Regions from separate parts of the Serratia sp. TSA_105.2 genome, predicted to be linked through region 2. Evidence: predicted binding sites of a transcription regulator. Region 2 holds the regulator's gene; the other holds the start of a gene.

Region 1 (7,973 bases), 1.2 Mb from region 2:
CCACGCGGTCCATCATCAACATGTTACCTGCCGGCAACGGTGGGCCACCGGCGCCGAACAGCTCGCCACGGCCGGATGCTTCGAGGTCTTCTTTCGTATAGGAATCGCGTTTATCTACCATGTTCTCAGTAAGCCTTATTTTAATGAAGGACGCAGGTTAGCTAACACGTGTACGCTGAACAAGTCCGATCAGCCGTGGTTGAACCAGTTGAGCCAGCGCAGCGGCCACGGACGACGGCGTTCTTGCAGGCTCACCTGCGCAATCCGTTCCTGTATGGCCGCCAGCAAATTCGGCTGTTGTTCGTCAGAGTAGAGGCAACCTGTGAGCAAAGGCAAGGCGTTCGCCGCGCTCTCTACCGCCCACAGATGGAATTGCCCCTCGCGTACCGCGTCAACGACATCCTGACGCAGGCACAGGTGGCGCACGTTGGTCATGGGCAGTACGACGCCCTGTTTACCCGTCAGGCCGCGGCGTACACAAACCTCGAAGAACCCTTCGATTTTTTCGTTAACGCCACCTATCGGCTGTACGTTGCCGAATTGGTCGACGGAGCCGGTGACGGCGATCTGCTGGGTGATCGGTTGCAGTGACAGGGCGCTGACCAATGCACACAGCTCAGCCAGCGAGGCGCTGTCACCGTCCACTTCACCATAAGATTGCTCAAAGACGATGGAAGCGGAGAAGGGCAGTTGCTGATCAAGGTCCAGTTCGGCGATCAGAAACGCCTGCATGATCATCATGCCTTTAGCGTGCAGGTTGCCGCCCAGTTCGGCTTTGCGCTCGACGTCGGTGAACTCGCCGTCGCCAAGATGCACAACGCAACTGATGCGTGACGGTTCGCCAAAGCTGCGTGGATGGCCGGGATAATCCAGGACTGACAGACCGTTGATCTGTCCGATCACTTCACCCTCGGTCTCAATCAGAATCTGACCCAGCTCGATCTCATCCTGCATACGCTCGGCCAGATAGCTTTCACGCCATTCGCGGGCATTTAACGCCGCTTCGAACGCTTTGGCCGTAATGCGATCCTCTTCGGCATACAGTGCGGCTTCGGACAACTGCTGGCCAAGCCAAACCGGCGAGAGTGGCAGGATGCCCTGGTCGCCACTGTAACGTACCGCCAGGACGATCAGCGGCGGCCAGGCGTCGGTCGCCAGCATCGGCAACTGCCGATCGGCAATCACGCCGTTGACGTAGCCGCACCACTGCGCCATATCATCAATTTCAGTCAGCTGCAGGTCGTCTTCGAATTCACCGTAGATCGCTTGTTCACTCAGTTCCGGCTCGATATCGTGAAAATCGGCCAGGCCGTGACGGTCACCGACCACGATCAGCCGCAGGTCCAGCGGCATCGGTGGAATGGCTACCGGCAGCGGGCGGGTTTCGTCTGGCGAAACCCAATGGAACTGACGCTGGCCGATCATCTGTTTCAGGCGCAGCCACAATAACGGCTGAGCCAGCAGCGCACGTGCAGACAGAATCAGAATGCCGCCGTTGGCCTGGTGCACCAGACCCGGCTGCAGGGTAATGTCGCCATTGTGGATCCGTACGCAGCCAAACAGCTGTTCCGGTTCGATCCAGTCCTGGAACAGGCAAGCGCCGCCGGCGGCAAAAGGTTCATCGCCACGGCTGGCCGGTTCTACGCTGACCTTGCCATCCTGAATGACATAGTGGCTGCCGTTGCATGCCGTATTTTTCGGCAGCAATGGTTTGACGGCGTGAGCGATCAGTTCCAGATACTCTCGCGTTTCTTGCGCTTTCAACAGCATGAAACGCGGGGGCGATTGAGGGTGGCAAAATAGCGTCAGGGCATTTTCCAGCCGAGGCTGAATGGCGGAAAAGGGCACGGGTGCCAACTGAGCGGCGGTATCAAATATCGCCTGATAAGGCGTTACGTCCGGCAATAAAGATTGCCATTCAAGTCGGTTATTGGTCAAAGTGTTAGATGCAATCGTTAAAAAGGGAAAGGGCGATTATACAAGAATAACGGCGGCTTGATACATGCGGAGTGCCAGTTGGCATCAGGGAGTTTGACATCGCGCGGTGACTGTGCAAAAAACAGTCTAAAAGACGGTTTAATTGCCGGGGAAATTCGGCGTAAAGCTGTTATGCTTATTTGAAGTTACGCGGTCACTGAAGAGCTCAAGATGAAATATCAGCAACTGGAAAATCTGGAGAGCGGTTGGAAATGGAAGTACCTGGTGAAGAAGCACCGGGAAGGGGAACTCATTACCCGCTACATTGAAAACAGCGCTGCTCAGGAGGCGGTTAACGAGCTGCTGAAGCTGGAAAATGAGCCGGTAAAGGTACTTGCATGGATTGCCGCTCATATGAATCCGGAATTGGATAACCGGATGAAACAAACGATCCGCGCCCGCCGTAAACGACATTTTAACGCAGAACATCAGCATACGCGTAAAAAATCTATCGATCTGGAATTTTTGGTTTGGCAACGATTGGCTGCCTTGGCGCGCCGCCGTGGCGTCACGCTGTCGGAAACCGTCGTGCAGCTTATCGAAGACGCTGAACGCAAAGAAAAGTATGCGAACCAGATGTCATCGTTGAAAGAAGACTTGAAGGCGATTCTTGGCAAAGATCCCAAGTAAGTGCGTGAGAACGCCTTTGTGGTGCTTGGCTTTGAATGTTATGGCAACAAGAGGACGAAAAAAAACCCCGCATAGCGGGGTTTTTTATTAGGCGAGTAAACTTAGCCCTGAGGCTGAGTTACAACGTCTTTGATACCTTTAACTTCGATCTCTACGCGACGATCTGGTGCCAGGCAAGCGATCTGAGCTTTGGTAGCGCGGCCAGATTTGTAGCCACAGGTGTTGCCAGTAACTGCATCTGCTTCACCCATACCACGTGCAGAGATTTTGTCTGACGGGATGCCTTTGGAGACCAGGTAGTCAACAACGCTCTGTGCACGCTGTTCGGACAGTTTCTGGTTGTACTGGTCAGAACCAACGGCGTCGGTGTAACCCAGAACCACTACAGAACCGTCTTTAGGATCCATGGAGCTCAGCTGGGTGTACAGCTGATCCAGAGCCTGCTGGCCTTCTGCTTTCAGAGTAGACTTGTTGAAGTTGAACAGCACGTCAGACTTCAGAGTGAAACGCTTGGTTTCAACAACTGGAGCCGGAGCCGGAGCTGGTGCTGGTGCAACTACATCATCCTGACCGAAGCGGTAAGAAACGCCCAGGCTCAGCATGGTGTTGTCTGGACGCGCGCCAACGGTACCTGCGTCACCGATGTTGCTTACGAACTGGTAATCCAGGCGAGTAGCCCAGTTTTTGGTCAGTGCGTATTCAACACCAACAGCAGCCAGCGGAGAAACGCCGGTGTCGTGGTCGCTCAGGCGAGTGCCGTTGCCGTAGTTAGCTTTGGAATCTGCACGCCATACCATACCACCCAGACGAGTGTAGATGTCCAGATCGTCAGCAATTGGGTAGCTCAGTTTAGCAGCCAGTTGAACGCCCTGTGCTTTGAAAGCACCGTTGTTCACGCTGCCTTTGTAAGGCATGCGGCCGAGCCAATCATAGCCCAGTTCGAAGCCCAGGTATTGGTTTGCCTGGTAGCCCAGGAACGCGCCAGCACCCAGCTGATCTTTGTGGGTTGGGCCGTTGCCGATACCGTTCTGGTAACCGTTGCCGTAGAAGCCAACGTCATGATACTGGGACCAGCCCAGTTTAGCACCGGTGTACCAGGTGTTATCTTTTGGAGCGGCTTGCGCTACGGTAGCGAAACCTGCCAGTGCCACTGCTAATGCGATAGCTGTCTTTTTCATTTTGCGCCTCGTTATCATCCAAATAGGCAATGAGCTTTAAAGCTGTTTAAGCCCTTGGTTAAATTCCTTCGCCAAGGTTTAAGCCCTCGTTTGTTACTCGCCAGTTTTTCTGACGTTATAGAGCAACCTTGGCGATGTAAAGTCTACAACGTGGCGCGAAAGTTACAAGTGTGATGTGATAAGGCTCTAAAAAAAAACGCGGAATCGTACATATTTGCTAACATTCTTAGCTTAAAAAATCGGCGGTTCATCGGGCGTTTTTGCTTGCCAAACCGCAGCCGGACTCGCTTTTTGCCTTCCCCCGCAAAGGTTCCGCTTATGGGGTGCGAAAATGATGGGAAAAATCCTAAATTTACTTAATGATACAAAGAAGAGTGAATTTTTAGGGTGGAACAGTGTCCGTGAGTCGGGTCAATGTCACGTTGAGGACGCATGATAAACCCGTAGGCATTACCCAATTCTGCCGCACGTCTTAATTTTAGACGATCCTCCTCCGTTAGTTCGGGCAACCAGCCGAGAACCACGCTATAGTTCCCCGTTTGCAGCGCTTTTTCCATTGCCTCAACCGTATTCACCGGGCTGATTTGGCTCAACTGCACCATTTTATCCACCGGCAGGCCGGACTGCTGTAGCCATTGCTTGCTTAACTTTTGCTGCGGTGTCAGCCACAGCAGCCAGCGAGACTGCTTGCCCAGTTGCTGCAGCAGGGGCAACAGCAGTTGAGCCACTGCGGGCTGGCGCTCGTTGTAAACAAGTTCACTGATCAAGCCATTCTCTTTGCCGACATTCGTGTTCTTCGCAACGCTGTTCGCGGTAAAAGAGCCATGGCTGAAATGAGGTTGGTAGAGTGATTGAGTACGCATAAAGTTCCCGCCCGTCGTATTACTGTATGTTTATACAGTATCCCTGATTTCGGATAAGATCAACCCAAATTTTCGTAGCGGCTCGCATAATTGCGATCATTTTTTGTACCGGTGTTTTTTGTGATTGGCATGCGGGCAGATAGTGCGTATTTTCCTAATTAGTTGTTCACGTTACTCTTTTCATTGATAAGAGAAATAATACGACCGGAACCTAAAAAGGAGAAATGCTATGAAAAGGATGTCGACGCGGAGGATCGCGCAGGCTAAAAATTGCTTCGCAGCGCTGGGCGCCATCACCACGCGGTCACAGTTTGGCGGCTATGGGCTGCTGGCTGAGGGGGTAATGTTTGCAGTGGTAGCGGAAGGTGAATTGTACTTGCGAGCTACGGCGAGCATGGAACCGACCTTTCGCGCCAGAGGGATGGTCAATATGGTCTATTCCAAGCGCGGAGCGCCCATCACTTTGCGTTATTACTGGGTTGACGAGTCGCTGTGGCGGGAACGCAACGAGCTGGTGGGACTGGCCTGGCAGGCCATCAGGGAAGCGCGCCGAGAGCAGCAGGTCAAGGCCGGCGATCACGGCAGATTGAAGGCGTTGCCGAACATAGATGTCAACATGGAACGCTTGCTGTGGCGAGCGGGGATCCGCAACGCCTATGACCTGCGGCTGCATGGCGCTAAACGCAGCTATCTACGCCTGCTGCAACAGCAGACCAATCTGGGTCTGCGCGTGCTGCTGTCACTGGGCGGCGCGATAGCCGGTTATCATCAGGCGGCATTGCCGACCGAATTGCGCAACGAACTGGTGCGCTGGTTCGATCATACGATGGCGATGCGCCGCCATGGGCATGAGCCAGTGGTTCAGGGCCCATTGAGTGGGCCCTGAATAATTAGGTTGCCTTATTGATTTGGGTGTGGAGTTCGGTGAGCTCCGGCAGCAGTTCGAGCATTAATCCCACCTGCTGCAAGACCAACTGTTCTTTGCTTTCAGGTTCCGGAACGGCTCTGCGAATGCGCTCCGCCAGCTGTTCCAGCGCTTTCGCAATGCGCTGGCTGTTCCGTTCTTCCTGATGCAAGGCGCCGTCCACGTAACACACGGCATCATTGAGCAGATCGAGTGTGGCAGGGGTATTCAGCCGCTCGCGGTGTGCCCCTAACGCCGAGATATAACTCAGGAGAGTGTGGTTTAGGCAGAGCAGGCGGAAGGCGGCTTCCTGCAATTCCTTGTCGGCCTTGGGATCGGCGGACATGTTGGAGATGACTGAAGCCAGTTCGGCATCGCTGTTGTGGGCATCTCGCCGCGCAATGCGGTAGGCGAGGCCGTTATCCTTACCCTGGTGGTATTGCACCAGAATGGCGTCCAGATAACGGCAGTTGGCATTCAGCGTTTTATCCACCACCGCCGGCAGCTGGCGGAACTTCCAGTCCGGCCAGATAAAGCTGACCGCCGCCCAGGCGATGGCGCAACCCAACAAGGTATCGTAAACGCGCGGGGCAGCCACTTCGAATCCCTCACCCAACAGGTTAAAGCACAGCAATACAAGCAGCGTGATGAACATCGTTGCATGGGCATACTGTACGGTGCGAAAAGCGAAGAACAGGACACCGGTGATGACGATCAACACCAACTGCCCTTCCAGTGAAGGCACGAAATAGAGGATTGGCAGGCCGATCAGGATACCGGCCAGGGTGCCGATGATGCGCAGCGCCAGGCGCCGGCGGGTAGCGTTGTAGTTCGGTTGACAGACGAACAGGCTGGTCAACAGGATCCAGTAACCGTGCTGCATGCCGGTGAACTGGATGAAGGCGTAACCCACGCACAGCACCGCCGACATGCGGATCGCGTGGCGGAACAGGGCCGACTGCGGCGTCAAATGGCGGCTGATGCGCAGCCGAATATCGCTCCAGCCGGTTAAGCGATCGTCGGCCAGGCTGTTCTCTTCCGCCTGCCCGCTGGCCAGCGTCTGCTCTGACTCGATATTGGCCAGCTGCGCATCGATCGCATGCAGGTTTTTCAGCAGGTGCGCCAGCGCCTTGGTTTGCTCTGAATTGCCCTGGGTTTCGGCGATGCGTGCCAAGGCCTCCTGAATGCGGCTGAAGGCCGGCTCAAAACGCGGGTTGTGCTGGTATTTTTGCCTCAGCAGGATCGATTGTGCCAGTTGGCGGCAGGCGCGCGCCTGCATGCTCAGCAAACGCTGGAAGCGGAATAAAATATCGCTGTGACGGAATTGGCGGCTGAGCGCGTGATACTGAACGTGGGAAGAGCTGGCGCGTTCGTGGATATCCTGCGCGACAAAATAATAGTGCAAGGTGCGGCGGGTGCCGCGCTGGCCGCGATCGCCTTTCAGTCGCGTCAGCAGCGAGGCTTTGGTCTGGTTAAGCAACGCGACCAACGCGCTGTTGGCCATCGCGACATCCATCCATGGCAGGTCGGCGTCGCGTTCGGCGTCGGGATCGAACAGGTTGGCTTTGGCATCCAGATAGTTGGCCAACTGATCGTAGCAACGCGCCAGGTTCTCTTGCAGAGGCCGGATAGGGAACAGCAGGTGGCCCGCCAGCGTCAGCAGATTGTACCACAGAGCACCGATCACCAGCAGCAGCGGTTGCTGATACCAGGCATCGTACATAGCGGTGCCGAGCATGGTGTAAACCGCGATCAGCAGCGCACCGAAGGCGATAGTGGCGTAACGTTGCCCCAAGGCGCCCAGAAGGATAAAACCGCAGGTCGACGTGGTTAAGCCAAGGGCGAACAACCAGGGGTAGGGGAACAGCAGCTCGATTGAAGCGGAGGCGACAAAGAAGCACACCAATGTGATCAGCAGGTTGCGTAACCTGCCGGCCAGGCGGTCATCCAAATCGGTCAGGGCCGCTGCCACGACGCCCAGCGTTAGCGGGATGGTCAGCTTGGGAATACCCAGCCACCAGGGAACGGCGGTGGTGCCGATCAGCGCAATAAGGATGCGCAGGTGATACAGCAGATTGCTGTTGTAGGTGTAACGACGTACTGCGGGTGCAAAAGAACGCACGAAAAACTCCTCAAACGGAGAAAAAATTAACGCTGATGATAGTGGCGGCGAGCATTCTCAATACGTGCTTGCTGAGCCATTTCTACCGAGACGACACGGCGCCCCACCGGCCACAGCGCGATGGCGGCTATTTTGAAATTGGCGATGCCCACCGGAATGCCGATGATTGAAACGCATTGCACGATACCGGCGGCGATGTGTGACAGGCACAGCCACCAGCCGAACAGCACCAGCCAGATAATGTTGAGCAGTGAGCCGCCGGCGGAGAGCAGCGCATTGCTTTTTTCCGGGTGCAGTTC
Region 2 (7,973 bases):
CGTAACCGCGCTGCTCCGCCAGTTTGGCGCAGTGCGCCAACGCGGCCGGATCGCTGCCGCCCAGCTGCAGCGCCACCGGATGCTCTTCTTCGCTGTAGGCCAGGTAGTCGCCCTTGCCGTGAATGATCGCGCCGGTGGTCACCATTTCGGTGTACAGCAGCGTTTCCTTGGTCAACAGGCGGTGGAAATAACGGCAATGACGATCGGTCCAGTCGAGCATCGGCGCGATGGAGAAACGATTGGCGGCGTAGGTTGGGGCGTGATTGTCTTTCGTCATGCTGAGTTACTGGCTACCTGAGTCTGTCTGGGTTTAACGAACGGCGCGCGGCCGCAAACGGCTATTATAACGACAATCGGCGCCGTTGGGAAAACCGCCTTCGCTTCCCCCCTATTCCAACGTGCGGATAACCCGGCACGGCTGCCCCAGCGCCAGCACGTTGGCCGGGATGTCGCCGGTCACGATGCTGCCCGCACCGATAGTCGTGCCGTCGCCGATGGTCACGCCCGGCAAGATCACCACGTTACCGCCGATCCATACGTTGCTGCCGATGGACACCGGCTGCGCCGAGGTGCGGAAAGGAAAGGCCGGGTCGCCGGTAAAGCGTTCACCGGCCTTGAGCGGGTGGCTCGGCGTGTAGATTTGCACGTTGGGGCCGATCAGCGTGTTGTCGCCGATGGTGATGGTATTGCAGTCGAGGAACACCGCATTGACGTTGATAAAACAGTTTTTACCGATGCGGACATGCTGCCCGTAGTCGCACCAGAACGGCGTTTCGATCCAGCTCGCCTCGCCCCAGGCGCCGAACAGTTCGCCGAGCAGGCGGTTTTTCTCGTCCGCCTGATGCGAATCCAGCGCCCCCAGGCGTTTGGTCAACGCCCTGGCCCGATGGTACATCGCAATCAGTTCTTCATCGCGGCTGTTGTACTCCAGGCCGCTTAACAGCTTCTCTCTTTCCGTCATCACACAAGGCTCCTGTTCGTCACGCGGGTGAAGCGCGTTATACCGCTCTCGCCAGCGGCTCTCCAGCGCTAAAATCGGCAACGTTGATTTGCCGCCCGCCTGCGGGGAAAAGTTGTGATGCATCTCTCTTTTAGCGCACTCAGCGCGCCTTTCCCTGCGCAATCCTCAGGGGAAAAGGGGGCAACTCTCGGCGATTCGCCGTAATCATGGTAAAATCGGCTTTTTTACGTACCGGGATATTTGCGATGAACTCAACCACCCAGGAAAAGCTGCTGGCGCAGGCGGAACGCCTCTGCCAACAACGCAATGTGCGATTGACGCCGCAACGGCTGGAAGTGCTGCGTCTGATGACTCAGCAACCCGGTGCAATCAGCGCTTATGACCTGCTCGATCTGCTGCGCGTCGCCGAACCGCAGGCCAAGCCGCCGACGGTCTATCGCGCGCTGGATTTTCTGCTGGAACAAGGATTTATCCATAGAGTGGAGTCCGCCAACAGCTACGTGTTGTGTCACCATTTCGAACAGCCTATGCATACGTCCGCACTGTTTATCTGCGACCGCTGTGGCCAGGTGACCGAACGCACTACCGAAGGCGTAGAAGAAACGCTGCAGAAGCTGGCGCAGGAAGCCGGATTTGCGCTGCGGCACAGCGTGGTGGAAGCGCACGGTCTGTGCGCCGGCTGCGTGGAGGTTGAGGCTTGCGACAGCAAGCATGACTGCGCCGAACACGATCACAGCATCGCCATCAAGAAGAAATAATACAAAGTCAGGTACCTCCCTGTACCTGCGGCCGGGGCGCCAGAGGATGAGAGCGACGCCGGCCTGCGCTGGGCAAGCCGCCTTCAATGGCGGCCCTGCAAATTACCAGCGGTGTTTGGTGTGATCTTCCCAGGCTTTCACCTCTTTCTCGGCCGCCTCTTTCTGGTAACCGTAGCGCTCCTGGATTTTGCCGACCAGCTGTTCGCGTTTCCCTTCGATGACTGTCAGATCGTCATCGGTCAGCTTGCCCCATTTTTCCTTCACTTTGCCTTTAAGCTGCTTCCAGTTACCGTCGGCTTGATCTTTATTCATAGTCTCTCCGTTAACCTGTGGTGAATCAGTGATCCCTGTCGCCGGCCGGGATTAACCAGAAATTTTTCTGGCCGATACGCCCTTCACCTTAAAGAATATCGCTCCCCTTCATTCGCCAGCCACATGATTCATTCTAGTTAAACACGGAAACAAAAAAGCCATATGACAGAATAAAAAACCATTAAAAATGAAATAAACATAAAAAACGCCAACAAACAACGAGCTAAGCCGAGCAGAACCAGGCTGAAAACATGTAAGCAAACATGAACAAAAACATAAGACAAATTAATAATTAACCCAACAAAGCGTCCGGTTTAGCGTGCGGCAAACCAGCTGCCGCGCACCTGATGACGATGCCAAACCCAGCCCAACGCCAGACCGCGCAGCGCCAGAAACACCGCCAGCGCCAGCCAGAGTCCGTGGTTGCCAAGCAGCGGCACGCTGAACAGCGCCAGACCGTATCCCGCCGCGGCCACCGCCATGCTGTTGCGCATCTCGGCGCCGCGTGTGGCGCCGATAAACATGCCGTCCAGTAAATAGCACCACACTCCAACCAGCGGCAGGATAACCTGCCACGGCAAATAGTGGGCGGCCAACGCTCGCAGCTCCGGCAAGGAGGTCAACGCCGCCACGATCTGCTGGCCGGTAACGGCATACGCCAGGGCGAAGGCCAGCGCGACCAGCCCTGCCTGCCTGCAGGCCGCGTGCCACACCTTACGCAGCTGGCTGTCGTCCCGGGCGCCGTAGGCGTGGCCCGAATGGGCCTCCACCGCATAAGCGAAGCCGTCGAGCGCATAGGCGGTGAACGTCAGCAGATTCATCAATACCGCGTTGACCGCCACCACCTCGCTTCCCAGGCGAGCGCCGAAAATGGTCAGCGACGCAAAGCACAGTTGCAGCAGTAATGAACGCAACATGATGTCGCGGTTAAGCGCCAGCAGCCGACGCAGGTCGCCACGCCAGGCCTGACGCAGCATCAGCAGGGTGATACCGCGCAGGCGCATCACCCGCCACGCCAGCCACAGGCCGAGCAGCAGCGTGGCGTATTCGGCGATGGCGGTTGCCGCCGCTGCCCCCCGCACGTTCCAGCCCAGGCCCATCACCAGCCAGATATCCAGCACGATGTTCAGCAGGTTGCCGACGATCAGCAGGATCACCGGCGCACGCACGTACTGCACGCCGAGCAGCCAACCCAACAGCACCAGATTGGCCAGCGCCGCCGGGGCGCTCAGCCAGCGGATTTCAAGAAAACGCCGCGCCTGTTCCAGCACCTCGCCATCGCCACCGACGATCCGCAGCGCCAGTTCGATCAGCGGATAGCGCAGCAGGACGATCGCCACCCCGGCCAGCAGCGCCAGCACCAGCGGTTGCATAAAGGCGCGCGCCAGCGCCTGCGGGTTCTGTGCCCCCAGCGCCTGCGCCGCCAGACCGGTGGTGCTCATGCGCAGGAACAACAGCAGCATGAACAGGAAGCTGGTCGCCACCGCGCCGATCGCGACGCCCCCCAGGTAGATCGGGCTGTCGAGGTGGCCGATCACCGCGGTGTCCACCAACCCGAGCAGCGGTACGGTGATATTGGAGAAAATCATCGGCAGGGCCAGGCGCCACAGGGCTTTATCGGTGTCGCTGGTGAAGGCGGAAATCATGCGCATGATGAGACGTTCCCGTAGCAGTGGCGAAGGGCAAAATCAGAAACAAAAACGCCCCAAAACAGGGGCGATTGATACAAGAGGCGGCACTGAGAGGGCGGCGATTAAATCCAGTCGCCGTTGCGGATCACGCCGACCGCCAGCCCTTCGATAGTGAAATTCTGCTGACGCAGATCGACCACGATCGGTTGGAATTCGTTGTTCTCCGGCAGCAGCTCGACCACGTTGCCGTGTTTTTTCAGGCGCTTGACCGTCACTTCGTCTTCGATGCGCGCCACCACGACCTGGCCGTTGCGCACGTCTTGCGTTTTGTGCACCGCCAGCAGATCGCCGTCCAGAATGCCGATGTCGCGCATCGACATGCCGTTCACCCGCAGCAGGAAATCGGCGCTCGGTTTAAACAGGGAAGGATCCACCTGGTAGTGCCCTTCGATGTGCTGCTGCGCCAGCAGCGGCTCGCCGGCGGCGACGCGGCCAATCAGCGGCAGCCCTTCTTCTTCTTCCATCAACAGACGGATACCGCGCGAGGCACCGGAGACGATTTCGATCACGCCTTTGCGTGCCAGCGCCTTCAGGTGTTCTTCGGCGGCGTTAGGCGAACGGAACCCCAGACGCATCGCGATCTCGGCACGCGTTGGCGGCATGCCCGTTTGCGAAATATGATCGCGAATCAGATCGTAGACCTCTTGCTGTCTGGTAGTTAGTGCTTTCATTCCGCCCCCTGTTTGTTTATACAGTCTTGCTGTGAGTATATACAGGTAAGCGCGGATTGGGAACCGAAGAATAAATAAAAATCAGTCAGTAGGCGCCTTTCATCAGCCAAAATGCTGCCATAAGACCGTGCCCCAAACGAACAGTGCCAGCACGATCGCCAGTGACACCGCCGCCGATCCCATGTCCTTGGCCCGGCCGGACAGCTCGTGATGTTCGCTGCCGATGCGATCCACCACCGCCTCGATCGCGCTGTTCAGGATCTCGACGATCATCACCAGCGCTACCGATCCGATCAATAAAATGCGCGCTATCGCACCCACATCCAGCCAGACAGCCAGTATGATAGCCAGAAGGGTGACCACCAGTTCCTGGCGGAACGCCGCTTCGTGCTGCCAGGCGGCGGAAAGCCCTTTATAGGAATAGCCGGCGGCCTTGATGATGCGGGTCAGTCCGGTTGCTTGGTTTGCCATGTTTTCGTGCCTTTCTCAGAGGTCGGTCATAATAAAAAGAGTCTAGAACAGTCCGCGCTGACGGCTCTCGGTTTTCGAACACCACAGATCTGCTACCCGGTTTCTGGTATGCTTGCGGCGCATTGCTAACAAGAGGCTTCACGTTGTTATGTCAGGTTGGCGTAAAATTTATTATAAAATATTGAATTTACCACTTAAATTGTTGGTAAGAAGTAAGGTCATCCCTTCAGATCCGGTTACCGAGCTAGGGTTGGATCCCTCACGGCCGATTTTGTATGTTTTACCTTACAATTCCAAGGCGGATTTGCTGACGCTGCGCACCCAGTGCCTGGCGCAGGATCTGCCCGATCCGCTCAACTCGCTGGAGATCGACGGCACCGTGCTGCCGAGCTACGTGTTCATTCACGACGGCCCGCGCGTGTTCCGCTACTACACCCCGAAAGAAGAGTCGGTAAAGCTGTTCCACGACTATCTGGATCTGCATCGCAGCAATCCGGATCTCGACATTCAGATGCTGCCGGTTTCGGTCATGTTCGGCCGTTCGCCGGGCCGCGAAGGCCACGGCACGCCGCACCTGCGTCTGTTGAACGGCGTGCAGAAATTCTTCGCCGTACTGTGGCTTGGCCGCGACAGCTTCGTGCGTTTCTCCAACACCGTTTCGCTGCGCCGCATGGCGACCGAACACGGCACGGATAAAACCATCGCGCAGAAACTGGCGCGCGTGGCGCGCATGCACTTCTCGCGTCAGCGCCTGGCCGCGGTAGGCCCGAGCCTGCCGGCCCGTCAGGACCTGTTCAACAAGCTGTTGGCGTCCAAAGCGATCGAAAAAGCGGTCGAGGACGAAGCGCGCAGCAAGAAGATCTCGCACGAGAAAGCCCAACAGAACGCCATCGCGCTGATGGAAGAGATCGCCGCCGATTTCTCCTACGAAACCGTGCGCCTGTCCGACCGCGTGCTGAGCTGGACCTGGAACCGGCTGTATCAGGGCATCAACGTCACCAACGCCGAACGCGTGCGCCAGCTGGCGCAGGACGGCCACGAGATCGTCTACGTGCCCTGCCACCGCAGTCACATGGATTATCTGCTGCTGTCCTACGTGCTGTATCACCAGGGCCTGGTGCCGCCACACATCGCCGCCGGCATCAACCTCAACTTCTGGCCGGCCGGCCCGATCTTCCGTCGCCTGGGCGCGTTCTTCATCCGCCGCACCTTCAAGGGCAACAAGCTCTACTCGACGGTGTTCCGCGAATACCTCGGCGAGCTGTTCACCCGCGGCTACTCGGTGGAATACTTCGTGGAAGGCGGCCGTTCCCGCACCGGGCGTCTGCTGGAGCCGAAGACCGGCACCCTGTCGATGACCATCCAGGCGATGCTGCGCGGCGGCACCCGTCCGATCACGCTGGTGCCGATCTACATCGGTTACGAGCACGTGATGGAAGTGGGCACCTATGCCAAAGAGCTGCGCGGCGCCACCAAGGAAAAAGAGAGCCTGCTGCAAATGCTGCGCGGCCTGCGCAAGCTGCGCAATCTGGGCCAGGGTTACGTCAACTTCGGCGAACCGCTGCCATTGACGGCTTACCTCAACCAGAACGTGCCGCAGTGGCGCGAGTCGATCGATCCGATCGAAGCACAGCGCCCAAGCTGGCTGACGCCGACGGTCAACGATCTGGCCGGCCAGATCATGGTGCGCATCAACAACGCCGCCGCGGCCAACGCCATGAACCTGTGTTCCACCGCGCTACTGGCTTCGCGCCAGCGTTCGCTGACCCGCGAACAGCTGGTCGAACAGCTGGAGTGCTACCTGCAGTTGATGCGCAACGCGCCTTACGCGCGTGACGTCACTGTGCCGACGCAAACGCCGGACGAGCTGCTGGATCACGCGCTGAACATGAACAAGTTCGAGGTGGAAAAGGACAACATCGGCGACATCATCATCCTGCCGCGTGAGCAGGCAGTGCTGATGACCTATTACCGTAACAACATCCACCACTTGCTGGTGCTGCCGTCGCTGATCGCCAGCATCGTAATGCATCACCGCCGGGTGTCGCGCGCCGAGCTGCTGCGCCAGATCGGCATGATCTACCCGATGCTGAAAGCCGAGCTGTTCCTGCATAACGACAAGGAACAGCTGCCGGAGGTGCTGCGGCCGATGATTGACGAGCTGATCCGCCAACAGCTGATCTGCGACAAAGGCGACGAGCTGGTGCTGAACCCGGCGCGCATTCGCCCGCTGCAGCTGCTGGCCGCCGGGGTGCGCGAAACCCTGCAACGCTACGCCATCACCATGTCGATCCTCAGCGCCAACCCGAGCATCAACCGCGGCGCGCTGGAGAAAGAGAGCCGCATCATGGCGCAACGTCTGTCGGTGCTGCACGGCATCAACGCGCCGGAGTTCTTCGACAAGGCGGTGTTCTCCACCCTGGTGGCGACGCTGCGCGAAGAAGGCTATATCAACGACAGCGGCGATGCGATCCGCGAGCACACCCTCGAGGTGTACAACATGCTGAGCGATCTGATCACGCCGGAAATCAAGCTGACCATCGAAAGCGTCAACATGCCGGAAGAGACCAACGTCCTGCCGCAGGCCGATGCGGAAGAAGAGCAAGACGAGTGATTTCACCCGGCGCGGAAATACAAAAGGCACCCCACGGGGTGCCTTTTTTCTTGCGAAGAGGAATCGTTACGCCGGCAGATAGCTCAGCGCGATGCCGATGAACACCACCAGCCCGACATAGTTGTTCTGCAGGAAGGCCTTGAAGCAGGCCTCGCGCCCGCGCCCGGCGATCTGTTTCTGTTGGTGAATGAACAGCGCGCCCGCCAGCAGCAGCGACCAGTAAAACGCCCCGCCGAGCTGCGCCAGATAACCGACCCACACCAGCAGCAGCAGCGTCGCAAACTGCAGCAGCCCGACGATCAGCTTGTCATAACGGCCGAACAGAATAGCGGTGGATTTGATGCCGATCTTCAGGTCATCGTCGCGATCGACCATCGCATACAGCGTGTCGTAGGCCACCGTCCAGCAGATGTTGGCCAGCAGCAGCAGCCAGCAGCTGAGCGGCAGCGATTCGCTGACCGCCGCGTAGCCCATCGGAATGCCCCAGCCGAACGC

Evidence for each region. Region 2 encodes LexA, which represses DNA repair genes until DNA is damaged. Its sites were predicted from a motif close to TNCTGTATGTACATACAGNA; they were not measured.
Region 1: sulA (SOS-induced cell division inhibitor SulA) is a predicted target of LexA. The motif match lies at 4,669-4,688, and genes of this name have one in related genera.

What each region holds. Positions count from the first base shown of each region.
Region 1 covers NZ_JBQZFT010000001.1:1,298,996-1,306,968, reverse strand. Annotated here, with positions in the region: gene fabA (bifunctional 3-hydroxydecanoyl-ACP dehydratase/trans-2-decenoyl-ACP isomerase) at 1-121, opposite strand, end outside; gene ACUTSC_RS06210 (AAA family ATPase) at 190-1,938, opposite strand; gene matP (macrodomain Ter protein MatP) at 2,149-2,607, shown strand; gene ompA (porin OmpA) at 2,709-3,785, opposite strand; gene sulA (SOS-induced cell division inhibitor SulA) at 4,142-4,648, opposite strand; gene ACUTSC_RS06190 (TfoX/Sxy family protein) at 4,878-5,534, shown strand; gene yccS (YccS family putative transporter) at 5,539-7,674, opposite strand; gene ACUTSC_RS06180 (YccF domain-containing protein) at 7,701-7,973, opposite strand, start outside.
Region 2 covers NZ_JBQZFT010000001.1:52,566-60,538, reverse strand. Annotated here, with positions in the region: gene dusA (tRNA dihydrouridine(20/20a) synthase DusA) at 1-277, opposite strand, end outside; gene ACUTSC_RS00230 (sugar O-acetyltransferase) at 389-961, opposite strand; gene zur (zinc uptake transcriptional repressor Zur) at 1,207-1,719, shown strand; gene ACUTSC_RS00220 (CsbD family protein) at 1,822-2,031, opposite strand; gene dinF (MATE family efflux transporter DinF) at 2,346-3,683, opposite strand; gene lexA (transcriptional repressor LexA) at 3,785-4,393, opposite strand; gene ACUTSC_RS00205 (diacylglycerol kinase) at 4,496-4,864, opposite strand; gene plsB (glycerol-3-phosphate 1-O-acyltransferase PlsB) at 5,013-7,478, shown strand; gene ubiA (4-hydroxybenzoate octaprenyltransferase) at 7,545-7,973, opposite strand, start outside.